3 regions of the Heyndrickxia sp. FW510-T9 genome follow, and region 1 is predicted to be linked to each of the others. Evidence: riboswitches for the same ligand, from Rfam matches in the RefSeq annotation. Region 1 holds a riboswitch; each other region holds the start of a gene.
What was found. A riboswitch is a leader RNA that binds a small molecule or an ion and turns the genes downstream of it on or off. The one in region 1 is predicted to bind cyclic di-GMP.
Positions count from the first base shown of each region.

Region 2: linked by a shared signal. The riboswitch ahead of AC3WJF_RS07950 (acyltransferase family protein) and the one ahead of AC3WJF_RS05705 (anti-repressor SinI family protein) in region 1 are both predicted to bind cyclic di-GMP.
Region 3: linked by a shared signal. The riboswitch ahead of AC3WJF_RS08780 (hypothetical protein) and the one ahead of AC3WJF_RS05705 (anti-repressor SinI family protein) in region 1 are both predicted to bind cyclic di-GMP.

Region 1 is NZ_JBYSWK010000007.1:72,687-76,970, forward strand. It holds gene AC3WJF_RS05680 (acetyl-CoA C-acetyltransferase) at 1-67, shown strand, start outside; gene AC3WJF_RS05685 (CoA transferase subunit A) at 92-781, shown strand; gene AC3WJF_RS05690 (CoA transferase subunit B) at 806-1,474, shown strand; gene AC3WJF_RS05695 (YqkE family protein) at 1,749-2,006, shown strand; gene AC3WJF_RS05700 (helix-turn-helix domain-containing protein) at 2,050-2,382, opposite strand; gene AC3WJF_RS05705 (anti-repressor SinI family protein) at 2,534-2,677, opposite strand; cyclic di-GMP riboswitch class I at 2,704-2,786, opposite strand; gene AC3WJF_RS05710 (aldo/keto reductase) at 3,214-4,125, opposite strand; gene mciZ (Z-ring formation inhibitor MciZ) at 4,193-4,284, opposite strand, start outside.
Region 2 is NZ_JBYSWK010000011.1:20,618-24,901, reverse strand. It holds gene AC3WJF_RS07960 (type II secretion system F family protein) at 1-760, shown strand, start outside; gene AC3WJF_RS07955 (type II secretion system F family protein) at 920-1,696, shown strand; cyclic di-GMP riboswitch class I at 1,855-1,936, shown strand; gene AC3WJF_RS07950 (acyltransferase family protein) at 2,228-3,382, shown strand; gene AC3WJF_RS07945 (YncE family protein) at 3,849-4,284, shown strand, end outside.
Region 3 is NZ_JBYSWK010000012.1:99,683-103,966, reverse strand. It holds gene AC3WJF_RS08790 (aldose epimerase family protein) at 1-690, shown strand, start outside; gene AC3WJF_RS08785 (GNAT family N-acetyltransferase) at 720-1,544, opposite strand; cyclic di-GMP riboswitch class I at 1,780-1,866, shown strand; gene AC3WJF_RS08780 (hypothetical protein) at 2,131-2,430, shown strand; gene AC3WJF_RS08775 (beta-class carbonic anhydrase) at 2,462-3,022, opposite strand; gene AC3WJF_RS08770 (class I SAM-dependent DNA methyltransferase) at 3,182-3,841, shown strand; gene AC3WJF_RS08765 (S-ribosylhomocysteine lyase) at 3,831-4,284, shown strand, end outside.

The DNA of each region.
Region 1 (4,284 bases):
AAATGGGCTTGCTACACTTTGCATTGGCGGAGGACAAGGGGTAGCAACAATTGTTGAATTAGCTTAGTAGAATAGAAGGGAGAGAGAAAATTTGAAACAAGTATATACATCCTTCCAAGAAGCGGTTGCAGATATTCATGATGGCGCGACATTAATGGTTGGTGGATTTGGACTTTGCGGTATTCCAGAAAATTTAATTCTTGCACTCGTCGAAAAAGGTGTAAAGGATTTAACGGTTATTTCCAATAACTGTGGAGTAGACGATTGGGGGCTAGGGCCACTTTTACAAAATAAACAAATAAAGAAAATGATAGGTTCATATGTTGGTGAAAATAAAGAATTTGAACGCCAAGTATTAGCTGGGGAATTGGAAGTAGAATTAACACCACAAGGCACCTTAGCCGAAAAAATTCGTGCAGGTGGAGCAGGAATCCCTGCATTTTATACTCCTGCTGGTGTGGGAACACCGATTGCAGAAGGAAAAGAGACTCGCATCCTTAATGGTAAAGAGTATGTTCTTGAGGAAGCCTTGACGGCAGATTTTAGTCTCGTTCGTGCTTGGAAAGGCGACAAAATGGGGAATTTAGTATACAACAAAACAGCACGAAATTTTAATCCAATGATTGCTGCTGCGGGAAAGATTACAATAGCAGAGGTAGAGGATCTCTATGAAATTGGTGAATTGGATGCAAATTTCATTCATACTCCGAGTATATATGTACAGCGAATCATACAAGGAAATCAAGAAAAACGGATTGAAAGAAGAACAATCAGCAAATAAACACCGGGGAAGGGAGAGAGAAGTATGTCTGCAGATAAAGGTTCAGTACGTGAAAAGATTGCTAGAAGAGCGGAGAAGGAAATTGAAGATGGGCATTATGTAAATCTAGGGATTGGTATGCCTACTTTAGTCGCCAATTATATATCAGAAAATAAACAAGTTGTTTTACAATCGGAAAATGGCTTACTCGGTATTGGTCCGTATCCAACAGAGGATGAAATCGACGCTGATTTAATCAATGCAGGAAAAGAAACCGTTACAGCTATACCGGGATCCGCCTATTTTGATAGTGCGGAATCTTTTGCCATGATTCGCGGTGGGCACATAAATGTAGCGATATTGGGTGGCATGGAAGTATCGGAGTCAGGTGATTTGGCGAATTGGATGATTCCAGGGAAGATGATCAAGGGAATGGGCGGAGCCATGGATTTAGTTCATGGTGCCAAAAAAATTATAGTAATAATGGACCATGTGAATAAAAATGGTGAATCGAAAATTTTAAAGAATTGCAGTCTTCCTTTAACAGGTAAGGGGGTTGTGAATCGAATTATTACGGACCGAGCAGTAATCGATGTATCATCGGAAGGACTTGTTTTAAGAGAAGTGGCAACAGGGTACACGGTAGAAGAGATACTTTCTTCAACAGAACCATCTTTAATCGTTCCAGAGGATGTAAAAGTAGATGCTTATTAACGGACTGTAGTAAAATGAATGGAGAGTAGGTGAAAAAACCTGACTCTCCTTCTTCATTTTTTATTTTAATAGGCCAGTTTTCGTATAAATTGTTAAAATCCAAAACCCGATTTTAACGTTCGTAATTTATTTTAAATCCTAACTTAGAATTAGTTTCGGGGCATCTTTTCTTAAAAAGGATACCTATTCTTATAGAGAATGAAGAGCATATAAGATTTACTTTACAAAAGCAGCCAAGTTTAAAAAAAGAGCCTTTTATAAAGGAGAAAATACAATGGCAAAATCAAATAAACCGCAAAAACATCATCGAAAAAAAGAAAAACCGAATGAGTTGCTAACCTTACAAGATACATTAAATAATGAAATTTTATTAAAGCTAAAACAAGCTCAAGCTGAACTAGAACTGGAAGAAGACAATCAAAAACTTCAAGAGGAAGAACGTAAGAAAGAAGAAAGAAGAAAAAGAGAGAAGAATAAATCATTTGCAGAATTATTAAACGAAAATCCAATGGATTGGAAGAAGTTTAAATAAGAAAAACAAAAAAGCGTTCAAGTGGGATTAATCATTGAACGCTTTATTTATTATTTATTTTCCATTTGTTAAATTCTAGAAACTCACGAAATTCAGTTTTTGAAACCCCTGATTTCATCGCATCTAGTACTAGTTTTTCCCATTCAGAATCTAATTCAATATTGTCTGTTCCTTCTTCACCTTCATCATGAAGTAAAGAATTAACAGAAACACCTAGAACTGCCGATACCTTTTCGAGAAATTGAACTGATGGATTGGATTGAATGTTTCTTTCGATGGAGCTAAGATATGATTTTGCGATACCCGCCCTTTCAGCAAGCTCTGATAATGATAATTGCTTTTGTAATCTAAAATTCTTTATGCGTTGTCCAATCATAATTATGTCAACATCCTTCGCTTTATTATAGCATATAACGAAATCGTGGTTCCATATTTAGAACGGTTTTGTAAAAAAATTATAAGAATTGAAATATCGATATCAAGAAGTAAAATAAAATATGTATGATAGAATGGTAGAGCAAAGATTTTTACATTACTTCTAATTCAGTTGACTTTTTATCAAAGAAGTCTTTTATTTCTTGCACAGTAATTCCCATATCTAGTGCCGCTAAAATTAAATCAACCCATTCTTGATCCAGTTTTTTTGAATTAACATCTAATTTCTTTTCCATTTTAACCTCCTAAAATACGATGTATTTCAGGTAGCCCAGCCGTCATCGTATTAACTTTAGACCTGTGACTTTGCGTCCTTATTTTTCAATAAGTTTGCCCTTTTCTGATAATTCCCCATTCTATTTATCCACTACTTTTTGTCTACATTTTTGAGTATACAGAAAATAAAAACGCGATTCTCGAAAAAAATGTCGATGTCGAAATAATGAAAAAACTTTTAAAGTGGAATGTGAAAAAGGTGAATATTTAGATAATTTAAACTATTTTGTCGAAATATATCAAAAAGCATTCTGAAAGGAATTTTATCGCTTCTTTTATCTTACACTTAATATGAAAAAAGACGAACATTTTGTAAAAAAGATTAAGAAATTGTTGAAAACTTTTTAAATTAAATGATAATGAGTTACACATCATAGGCAGAATATATAGCTGTTGGACGAAATGCTCTCACTTCGCTGTTATTCGTAATCTAAGGCTTGTTCAAGCATATCGACCATCTATCTATTTTGTTCACAAAAAAGGTTAATTCCAAAACTTAACGGTGTTCTTGATAAGTAGTATCCTTCGTCAAAGTAAGGAGTATCTTTCTTTCCTCTGTGGTTAAAGGATTGGAATTTACCGCTTGTGCGTTTTTCTTTATTTGTTCAATTGAACTTGCTCCTGCAATAACCGATGTGACTACTTCATTTGCTAAGTTAAATTGTACAGCTAAGTCAGTTATGGACCTTTTGTTAGAGACTAATTTTTCTTGTATGCTAGTTAGCGATTCTCGAAGTTCTTGATTAGAGTAATCTAAATACCCTTTGTCGGAAAGTTTATTCAGCCACTTCTCACTTAATAAGCCTTTAGCGAGCGGGCCTCTTGTTACTACGCTTATTTCGTGGTCCGCAAGAAATGGAAACAATTCCTCCGGTCGTCTGTCCAGAAGACTGTATTGCATCATAATACTGACAATGGAAGAATTTTTCGCATACTCACGAATAACATTGGGACGGATAGAGGAAATGCCATAAAATCGAATAATTCCTTCCGATTTTAACTCTTCAAATGCTTCAATTGTTTCATCAATATTATCTTCAATCATACCACCGTGCAATTGATATAAATCAATATAATCGGTTTGTAACCTTCTTAGGCTTTCTTTTACAGCTTCCTTTATATACTTTTTCGAAGGATCCCAGCTCCATCCTGAATGATCTTTATTCGGGCGATTTCCTACTTTTGTAGCTAAAATCACCTTATCGCGAACATGCTTTAATGATTTCCCAACAATCTCCTCATTTACCCCAAAATCATACAAATCAGCAGTATCAAAATAATTGATGCCTTCCTCTAGCGCGGCGTCTATCATTTCTTTTGCATATTTTTCGTTAGTCCCTAGTGACATACATCCTAATCCAAGCGCAGAAATATATAAATCAGAAGTTCCTAGTCTATTTTTTTTCATTTTATTTTTCCTTTCGCTTTATTTTCTCTATTTTAGCGAAAAATACTATTAGTTCGCAAAACATTTGCTATTTGTTGACTTTCTTAATCCAATCATGAACATAGTAATACTGTTTTCTATATAATTTTAATTGCTCTCTAATTTCCCATGCTTTTCCAC
Region 2 (4,284 bases), on a different contig from region 1:
TTTCAAAGGATTCCGTTATAGTGAAAACACAAAAACTTTACTAGTTCAGGCAGGTACATCCATGCAACCGGAAGAGTATTTGACTTACCGTTTCATCAGTTTACTAGCACTAGTGTTGATAGTCATTCTTTTTCGATTTTCATGGTACTTGATTTTACCTTTTGCTATTGTCGGTTTTGTGATACCTACTTTTTATCTTTCATATAAACGTAAAAAAAGGTTAAATAATCTCCCACAGCAAATTATTGATACTCTTGGCATGATGTCTAATTCAATGCGGTCAGGGTTTAGTTTTTTACAAGCAATGCAACTAGTAGGAAAGGAAATGCCTGATCCTATAGGGCCGGAATTCGAACGTGTCGTTCGGGAAGTAGGTTTAGGAATACAGATGGAAAAGGTATTTGAGGATCTTATACTACGTTTACCTAATAAGGAACTGGAGGTTGCGCTACAAGCCATTATGGCTCAAAGAAAAAGCGGCGGTAACTTGTCTGAGCTGTTAGAAACACTGGAAGATACGATTCGGGGAAGAGTCAGTATTCTTGGAGAGCTAAAGACATTAACAGCACAAGGAAAATTATCCTCTTTGGTCATTACCTTTCTACCGATAGGAATTGGGGGATATCTCTACTTCATAAATCACGATTATTTTGCACCAATGTTTCATCATCCACTAGGGATCATGTTGATGATTTTTTCTGTTCTGTCAGTCATGTTTGGCTGGGTGTTGATTCAAAAGATTATCAAAATAGAGGTGTAAAACATGTTATCCATCATTTTTATTATTTTTTCTGTAATTTTTTTCATGTGTTTATCCGCTGGAATATTATTTTTCCTTTTCGGCAGGAGCATTTCCTTTCAAAAGAAGGTTGATAGTTACTTTACTCTGAAAGAAACTCAAGGGATTGAGAAAGAACCTTTGTTTAAAAAAAAGCAACGAAAGCGGTCAACGGTACTACAAACTTATTGGCTGAATGGAACGGAATTAATAAATAAAAAAACTTCTTCCACCAAACGTAAAAAACTGGAGTTACTCATTCGCGAAGCAGGCTTCTCTTCTAAGTTTTCTAGTGCTGATTTTCGGCTATTTCAACTATTGCTAAGTATAGGAGGATTTCTATTTACGATACTTCTCCTTTCTCCAATGGTGGATGAGAAAAGTATGCTTGTGTTGCTGGCATTTGCAATTTGCTTTCTTGGCTACCGGTATCCACTCTTCTTTTTAAGTAAAAAAAAGAGCAAGCGCATTAAACAAATCAATGTGGATATGCCCGACTTTTTTGACACCGTCAATCTACTTATTGAAGCCGGTAACAGTCTGGATGCGGCAATCACAACGGTGTGCCACAAGGGAAAAGGCCCGTTATCGGAAGAATTTCTCATTACATTGGAAGATATGAAACTAGGAAAGACAAGGCGTGAAGCTTTTTACGAATTGCGTAGAAGAGTTCCTTCAGAACCCCTACAAAGTGTCTTGGCTTCTCTCATTCAGGCTGACCATTTAGGAGTGGGAATGGCAAAGGTACTCAAAAATTTAACAACTAGAATTCGTGAACAAAGGAGGGAAGCTGCTAGAGAACAGGCAATGAAGGCTCCGGTTAAAATGTTATTTCCAATGGTAATATTCATCTTTCCATCCTTGTTTATTGTTATCCTAGGTCCTATGATTATCAAATTGCTGACCACTGGATGGTAATGTTGATGCTAAAATCTGGGTGCAAGTCTTTGGGTGCCTGGCACTCAAAGAATTTTTGAACATGTCTCAATTGATTCTAATTATGTCGTAAAATGAAGAAATCTTATGCTTTATGCTTTTTGTTAGAAATGATACAATTTTATAACAAAATAAAAAAATTCTGATAAAGGCAAACCTATTGAAAAGTAGGGACGCAAAGTCTCAGGTCTAAGGGAACCCTATGATGGCTGGACTGCCGGATTTATTCAATTATTGAGGGGTTGTTCAATTTGAAGTTTAAATCCATTATCTGCTTTTTGCGTCGAAAACATAGGTACAGCTATTACACACATACATGCATAACATGTGGAAAAATACATAGGAATGTTGATCTTTGAGCCTAAGGCTCTATTTTTTTTTGCATACACATATAGTCAAATCATAGCGATGTATGAACATTGAAGGAATATTCCCTTTTTAAAATTAATAGAGTATTATTTGATAGTGAAAGTATATTTAATAGTTCGAATTTTCGAAAGGTGATAGAGGGATATGGACAATGTTTCATTAAGAAGGCAATATGATTTAGATTGGATTCGTGTGTTAGCTACCCTTGGAGTATTTCTTTACCATTGCTCCATGTTTTTTAATCCATTTCCATGGCATGTGAAAAATAATGTGTTAAATGCTAGTGGGATTTTAGCTTTCTCTTTATTTGTTGGCGCATGGATGATGCCGATATTTTTTGCAGTATCAGGGATAGGTGTTTCTTATGCCTTGAAAAAAAGGAAAAATACTGAGTTTCTTAAGGAGCGAATGATTCGGTTATTTGTACCGCTTGTATTTGGGGTGTTTGTCCTAACGCCACCGCAAGTCTATATGGAACGTGTATCTCACCACCAGTTTCACGGTTCATTTTTTAGCTTTTTTCCTCATTTTTTTGATGGTGTGTACTTGGATATTGGAGGTACAGGAAATTTCGCATTCTTCGGTTTGCATTTATGGTATTTACTTGTACTAATAGTCTTCTCTATTATTGCATTGCCGCTATTTAGAAAGGTATCTGGAAGGAATAAATTTGGAATTCTCCACCTGTTTCTACTTCCCATTATTCTCTTTGCATCTGGAATTATAAAGACAGTTAACTTAGGTGGATGGGATATCGTATTTTATTTCATTATCTTTCTGTATGGTTATTACTTTTTTTCCAGTGTATCCTTTAAAACGGTTATTAAATCAACCATTAAAATACACTTTAGTTTGGCACTTTTAACCTCTTTGGTTTTTATCTCTTGGTATTTAAAAGGAATGCCGCAACAAGACTCTGTTCAGGATTATATATTCTATGCAATTCGTATCATTAATTGCTGGAGTTGGATATTATGTATCTTTTATTTAGCAGACAAATACTTATCAAATACGAATCGATTTTTGAAGTACGGAAGTGAGGCTTCCATGCCATTTTATATTTTACATCAACCGGTTATTTTGTTGCTTGGTTTTTTCATCCGTGACTTATCTTGGCCAGTACCGATTAAGCTAATTTTCCTTGTTCCAGTCGCCTTTATCATTATCATGCTTTGCTATCATTTCGTCATCAAACGAATCAACGTATTACGATTTCTATTTGGCATAAAGAAAAAGGGAAATGAAACGGAGGGACGGTTCTACGGTTTCAAAACAAGGAAACAAGCAGCCGGTGGATGAACCTGCGTAAATCCGTTTCATCTGCACGAAATATTAAATGAACCGCACGAAACGGCGGTTCAATCTGTACAGAAAATTAGATAAACTGCACGAAACAAAGTACAAACTGCACGAAATAGGTAAAAAATCACACCGAACGTCTTATTCGCTTAAATAGGAATTATACAAGATATAAGTATTCAAATTGATGGCTTTTATCTTGTTTAGCACCATTTTAAAGCTTAATGTATTCCATTAATAATTTTTAACATAAGCGTCTGATGGAATCCGATCATACAGATGAAATATTGTAATTCACTTCCCACATTTACATATCTATTTGCAAACTGATTTTTTGGTGCATTTACCTAAAAAATAAATATAATCCAATCCAGTAAAATGATATATTAATCTAGTTCAAACGTATAAAATATTAATTATAGAGATTATTTCCGTGTTCTGGAGATTTTTTTAAGGGGGAAGAGTATTGAAAAAAGCATTTATTTTTTCTTTAGTATTGATACTGAGTTTGAGCTCTGGAATCTTTTCTTCATTTAAGCATGGAAAAGTATATGCGGAGTCTAACCCGGTTGAAATCGGATTTGTACCAAGCGATACGGCTTTGGATCCCAATAAGCCAGTGGTATATATGACCAAGCTTGGTAGTAAAACTATTTATTCCGTCAATTATGAGACGGGTGTAACTAAAAAATTGATTTTGCCATATGCAGCTGAAAGACTAGAGATTTATAAAAATAAGTTATATGTGACACAAGTTAAAGAGAGCCATAATAGATATAATTCTGGACCTTATTCCGGTGTAGTTGCGGAGGTTGATCTAAAAGATTTTTCTACCATACAAATGATTGATATAGATACCGATCCATTTGATTTGGCTTTTGATCCAGATGGTTATATGTATA
Region 3 (4,284 bases), on a different contig from region 1:
GCAAACATTAGGGGAGGGATACCGATCTTATTCCCGATAAGTGGACAATTGCAAAATGGCGAGTATGAATTACATGGCAGGCTTTATGAAATGAAAAATCACGGATTTGCTAGAAATTTGCCGTGGAAAATTGTGAAAACCAACACTGAAGGAGAATTATCCATTACTTTAAGCTTAAAAAGTAATGAGGAAACGAGAAAATCTTATCCATTTGATTTTGAGGTCATTTATAAATATATCTTAGAAGAGAATATACTTATCATAGAACAAGAGTATAAAAATCTTTCCAGTGTAGACATGCCATTTTATGCAGGCTTTCATCCATATTTCAAAACGTCTCAAAAAACGTTAACATTAAGCTCTGATGCAAAAAAATATTTGGACTACAACGATAATCAAGAAAAAGCTTTCACAGGAACAATTGATTTATCGGATAAAAAAGAATCCTTGATGCTTTTGGACGCTACGAAAAATGAAATAGAATTTAAACTTAAGGAAGCAAATAAGAGGATTTCATTAGAATATGGTGATGAATTTAAATATGTAGTTTGTTGGACTGAACAAGGAAAGGAATTTGTCTGTATCGAGCCTTGGATGGCAAAAACTTCTGAGTTTAATCAAAAAGAAGAATTAGTTTATATTAAACCGCAAGAGTCCCTATCTACCTTTATTAAAATTATAGTTGAGTAAAAAGACAAGGTTCGCACCTTGTCTTTTTATCATTTCAATGGAAAAAAATATACGGGATAATGGTCTAGCTTTTCGAAGCCTAATTTTTCCGCAATGGCAATTGAATCCTTCCGAAAAACTTCCGTTGTCCAGTGAGGGTTACCTCCTAAAGCTAAGCATTCTTCGATGAACGATGTTGCCATTAATGTTGCAAGTCCCTTGCCACGATGCTCCGTACTATACGTATTAATGCCAATCTCATATTCATTCCCACCGACAAATACTGAAATACATGTTCCTATCACTTCTTCGTCTTTTAGAACACAATAGCCAATTCCGTTTTCCAAAAATGAATCCAACGTTTTCCAAAACTTAAGAATCTCGTTTTGGATAATGTGAGACAAATCTTTTTGTAAAATAGTCTCATCTATTTTTGCAATTTCATATCCAAAAGGTGCTACTTTCTTCATTTGAAGCAACTCAAAACGATCCTTATGAAACTTAAAAGGAACACGCTCTCCTTGCTGCACTGTAATTTTGCGAAAAATATTTCGTAAAGCTGCTTCCCAGCTGAAATGTGGAATTAGCTCCAAATTGAAATACTCTTCACCAATCTGCAGCGCTTTTGGGGTAATTTCATCAATAATATATTTTTCCAAGGAATCAAGAAAGGAAGAATTTTGACTGTCGCCCGCTAAGTAAAACATCTCATTAATAGCCCACACTAATACAGTGGTTGGTTTTTCGAGATTATTCACAAAAATTCTCCCACGGTTTGTTCCACTAATTACACCGTTAATGACTGGGTGGAGTTCAAGTTTTTTAAATAAGCTATTCATCTTATTAAAATCTTGAAACGGTAATTCATAAATCATCTATTATCCCTCTCATTTCTGTATTTTTATCTCACTTGCAACAAAATACAGAAATGCAGTTAAATGATGTAGCAATGAATCAGCTCCTTAAAAATGATAAATAATAAAAATTATAACAAATAATATAATATATAAATAGTTTTGAAAGTTTACTTTAATTATCGAACTCTATCATTTATTGTTAAAAATTGTTGATATGAGTAATAAAATAGTGATATTGTAATGAATATAAAGAAACTAATATTGGCAAACCTTTCGAAAGATTGGGACGCAAAGCTACGGGTCTTAGGTTCATAAGAATGATGATCGCCGGGTTGCACAACTTTAATAACCTACTATTCAATATTGGTTATATTATTATAAGGAATAGCCTTTCTATAGTAAGTAAGCAGCTATTTGGCTCCCTTCACCGAAAAGTCATCACCCGTTCCCCTAGCTTCTCGTCACACCTTTCCTAATCATTAAGCTGAAGCTCTAATGACAAAAATTACCATTTTAAACTTCAAAGTTCATATGACTTTGGTGCCTACAATTATTTTTTTCTTGCCATGGAAAATTGTATATAGAAAGAAGGATTTATAAGAAAATGTTAATCGAAGTAAATCATAAGTCAGATAGATATAGCTATAATCAAATAAAACAACAATTAAATTCGTATATTTTTCCAGCAAATTCCTTGACGTTTTTGGCGAATCAAAAAAAGGAGATTGAATTACCAGGAGATCAAATCGTTGATTATATTCTTTGCAATATTCCAAGAAGACAAATTCTTGAACTTTTAGAGATGCTGCAAATTATTAAAAGCCGTAATTCAGATACCACTAATTACCTTCAATATATATTACATGGGATTAACGAAAATAAAGAGTGGATTAGACGTAAATAGAAAAAACCCCGCGAATGCAGGGGTATTTTCTTTATTCATATCCATTTGAAACAACATCTATCCTTCCTGTCTCTGGATCGATAACTAGTCCATGAACAGGAACTCCTTCAGCCAATAAAGGATGATTCTTTATCATATTCACACTATGTAGGACACTATCTTGTACATTTTCAAAGCCCTGAAGCCATTGATGTAAATCAATTCCTGAATATTCAAGTGTTTTAAATGTGTCCTCTGATATTCCTCTTTGTTTCATACTACCAATCACATGCTCACCATCTAAGCCACTCATTCCGCAGCCATAATGACCAATAACCATAATCTCATCCGCCTGCAGCTCATATACTGCGATAAGCAGACTACGCATAATACTTCCAAACGGATGGGTAAGAATCGCTCCTGCGTTTTTTACCACTTTCACATCTCCGTTTTTCGTATTTGTTGCCTTGTGTAACAGCTCCACTAATCTTGCATCCATACATGTTAGGATGACTAATCTTTTGTCAGGGAACTTTGTGGTTGTATATCCTTCATACATTTTGTTTTCAACAAATTCCTTATTGTACGATAGAATTTCATTTAATATTGTCATTAATACCACCTCATCATTAATGTAATATATATAAGAAAAAAAGAAAAGGAATCGGTCTCATATTCTCCAAGTATCTTGCCAATTATTCTTAATTGCTCTTTAGTTAAAATCATGCTAAAGTTAATTCTGAGTTAATTTATAGGAAATGAGGGAATTGAATTGGGTAGAGAATTCAATGAGCTTTTTAATGAATGGTCCCATTCTTATGACCAAACTGTTACTGGCAATGATCCCGAGTATGAAGAAGTTTTTATAGATTACGATAAAATCCTTTCCACAGTAGCCGAAAATTCTTTTGGAAATGTATTGGAGTTTGGAGTAGGTACTGGGAATTTAACTGCTATTTTAAATAATAAAGGACTGAATGTATTTGGAATTGAGCCATCTGAAGGGATGCGAGCTATTGCAAAACAAAAAATGAAAAACATCACTATTTTAGATGGAGATTTTCTTGAATTTCCGCAAATAGAAGCAGCTATAGATACCATAGTGAGCACATATGCTTTTCATCACTTAACAGATGAGGAAAAGGATTTAGCTATCCAAAAATATAGCAAAATATTAAAAGAGAACGGAAAGGTTGTTTTTGCGGATACGATTTTTCCAACAGAAGAAGCAAAACAAGAAAAAATAAACGACTCTTTGAAGAGGAATTTTCATAGACTTGCAGAAGATTTACAACGGGAATACTATACAACCATTCCTGTTTTACAGCATATATTTGATAAATACGGATTTGAGGTCTCTTTTACAAAATTAAATCCATTTGTTTGGTTAATCGATGCAAAAAAGAAGGGAGAAATAACTCATGACAACTGAAAAGAAAATGAATGTAGAAAGCTTTAATTTAGATCATACAAAGGTAAAAGCACCATTTGTACGTCTGGCTGGAGTGAAAGAAGGGGTGAACGGAGATGTTATTCACAAATATGACATCCGTTTTTGCCAGCCAAATAAAGAGCATATGGAAATGCCTGCATTGCATTCTTTAGAGCATATGATGGCAGAATTTAGCCGTAATCATACCGATAAAATTGTGGATATCAGCCCAATGGGTTGCCAAACTGGATTCTATTTATCGGTCATCAATCATGATGATTACGAAGCAGTTCTAGAAATACTTGAAAAAACATTGAATGATGTCCTTACAGCAACCGAAGTTCCTGCATGTAATGAAGTACAATGCGGATGGGCTACTAGCCATAGCTTAGAAGGTGCACAAGAGATTGCTAGAAAAATGTTATCTAAAAGAAATGAATGGA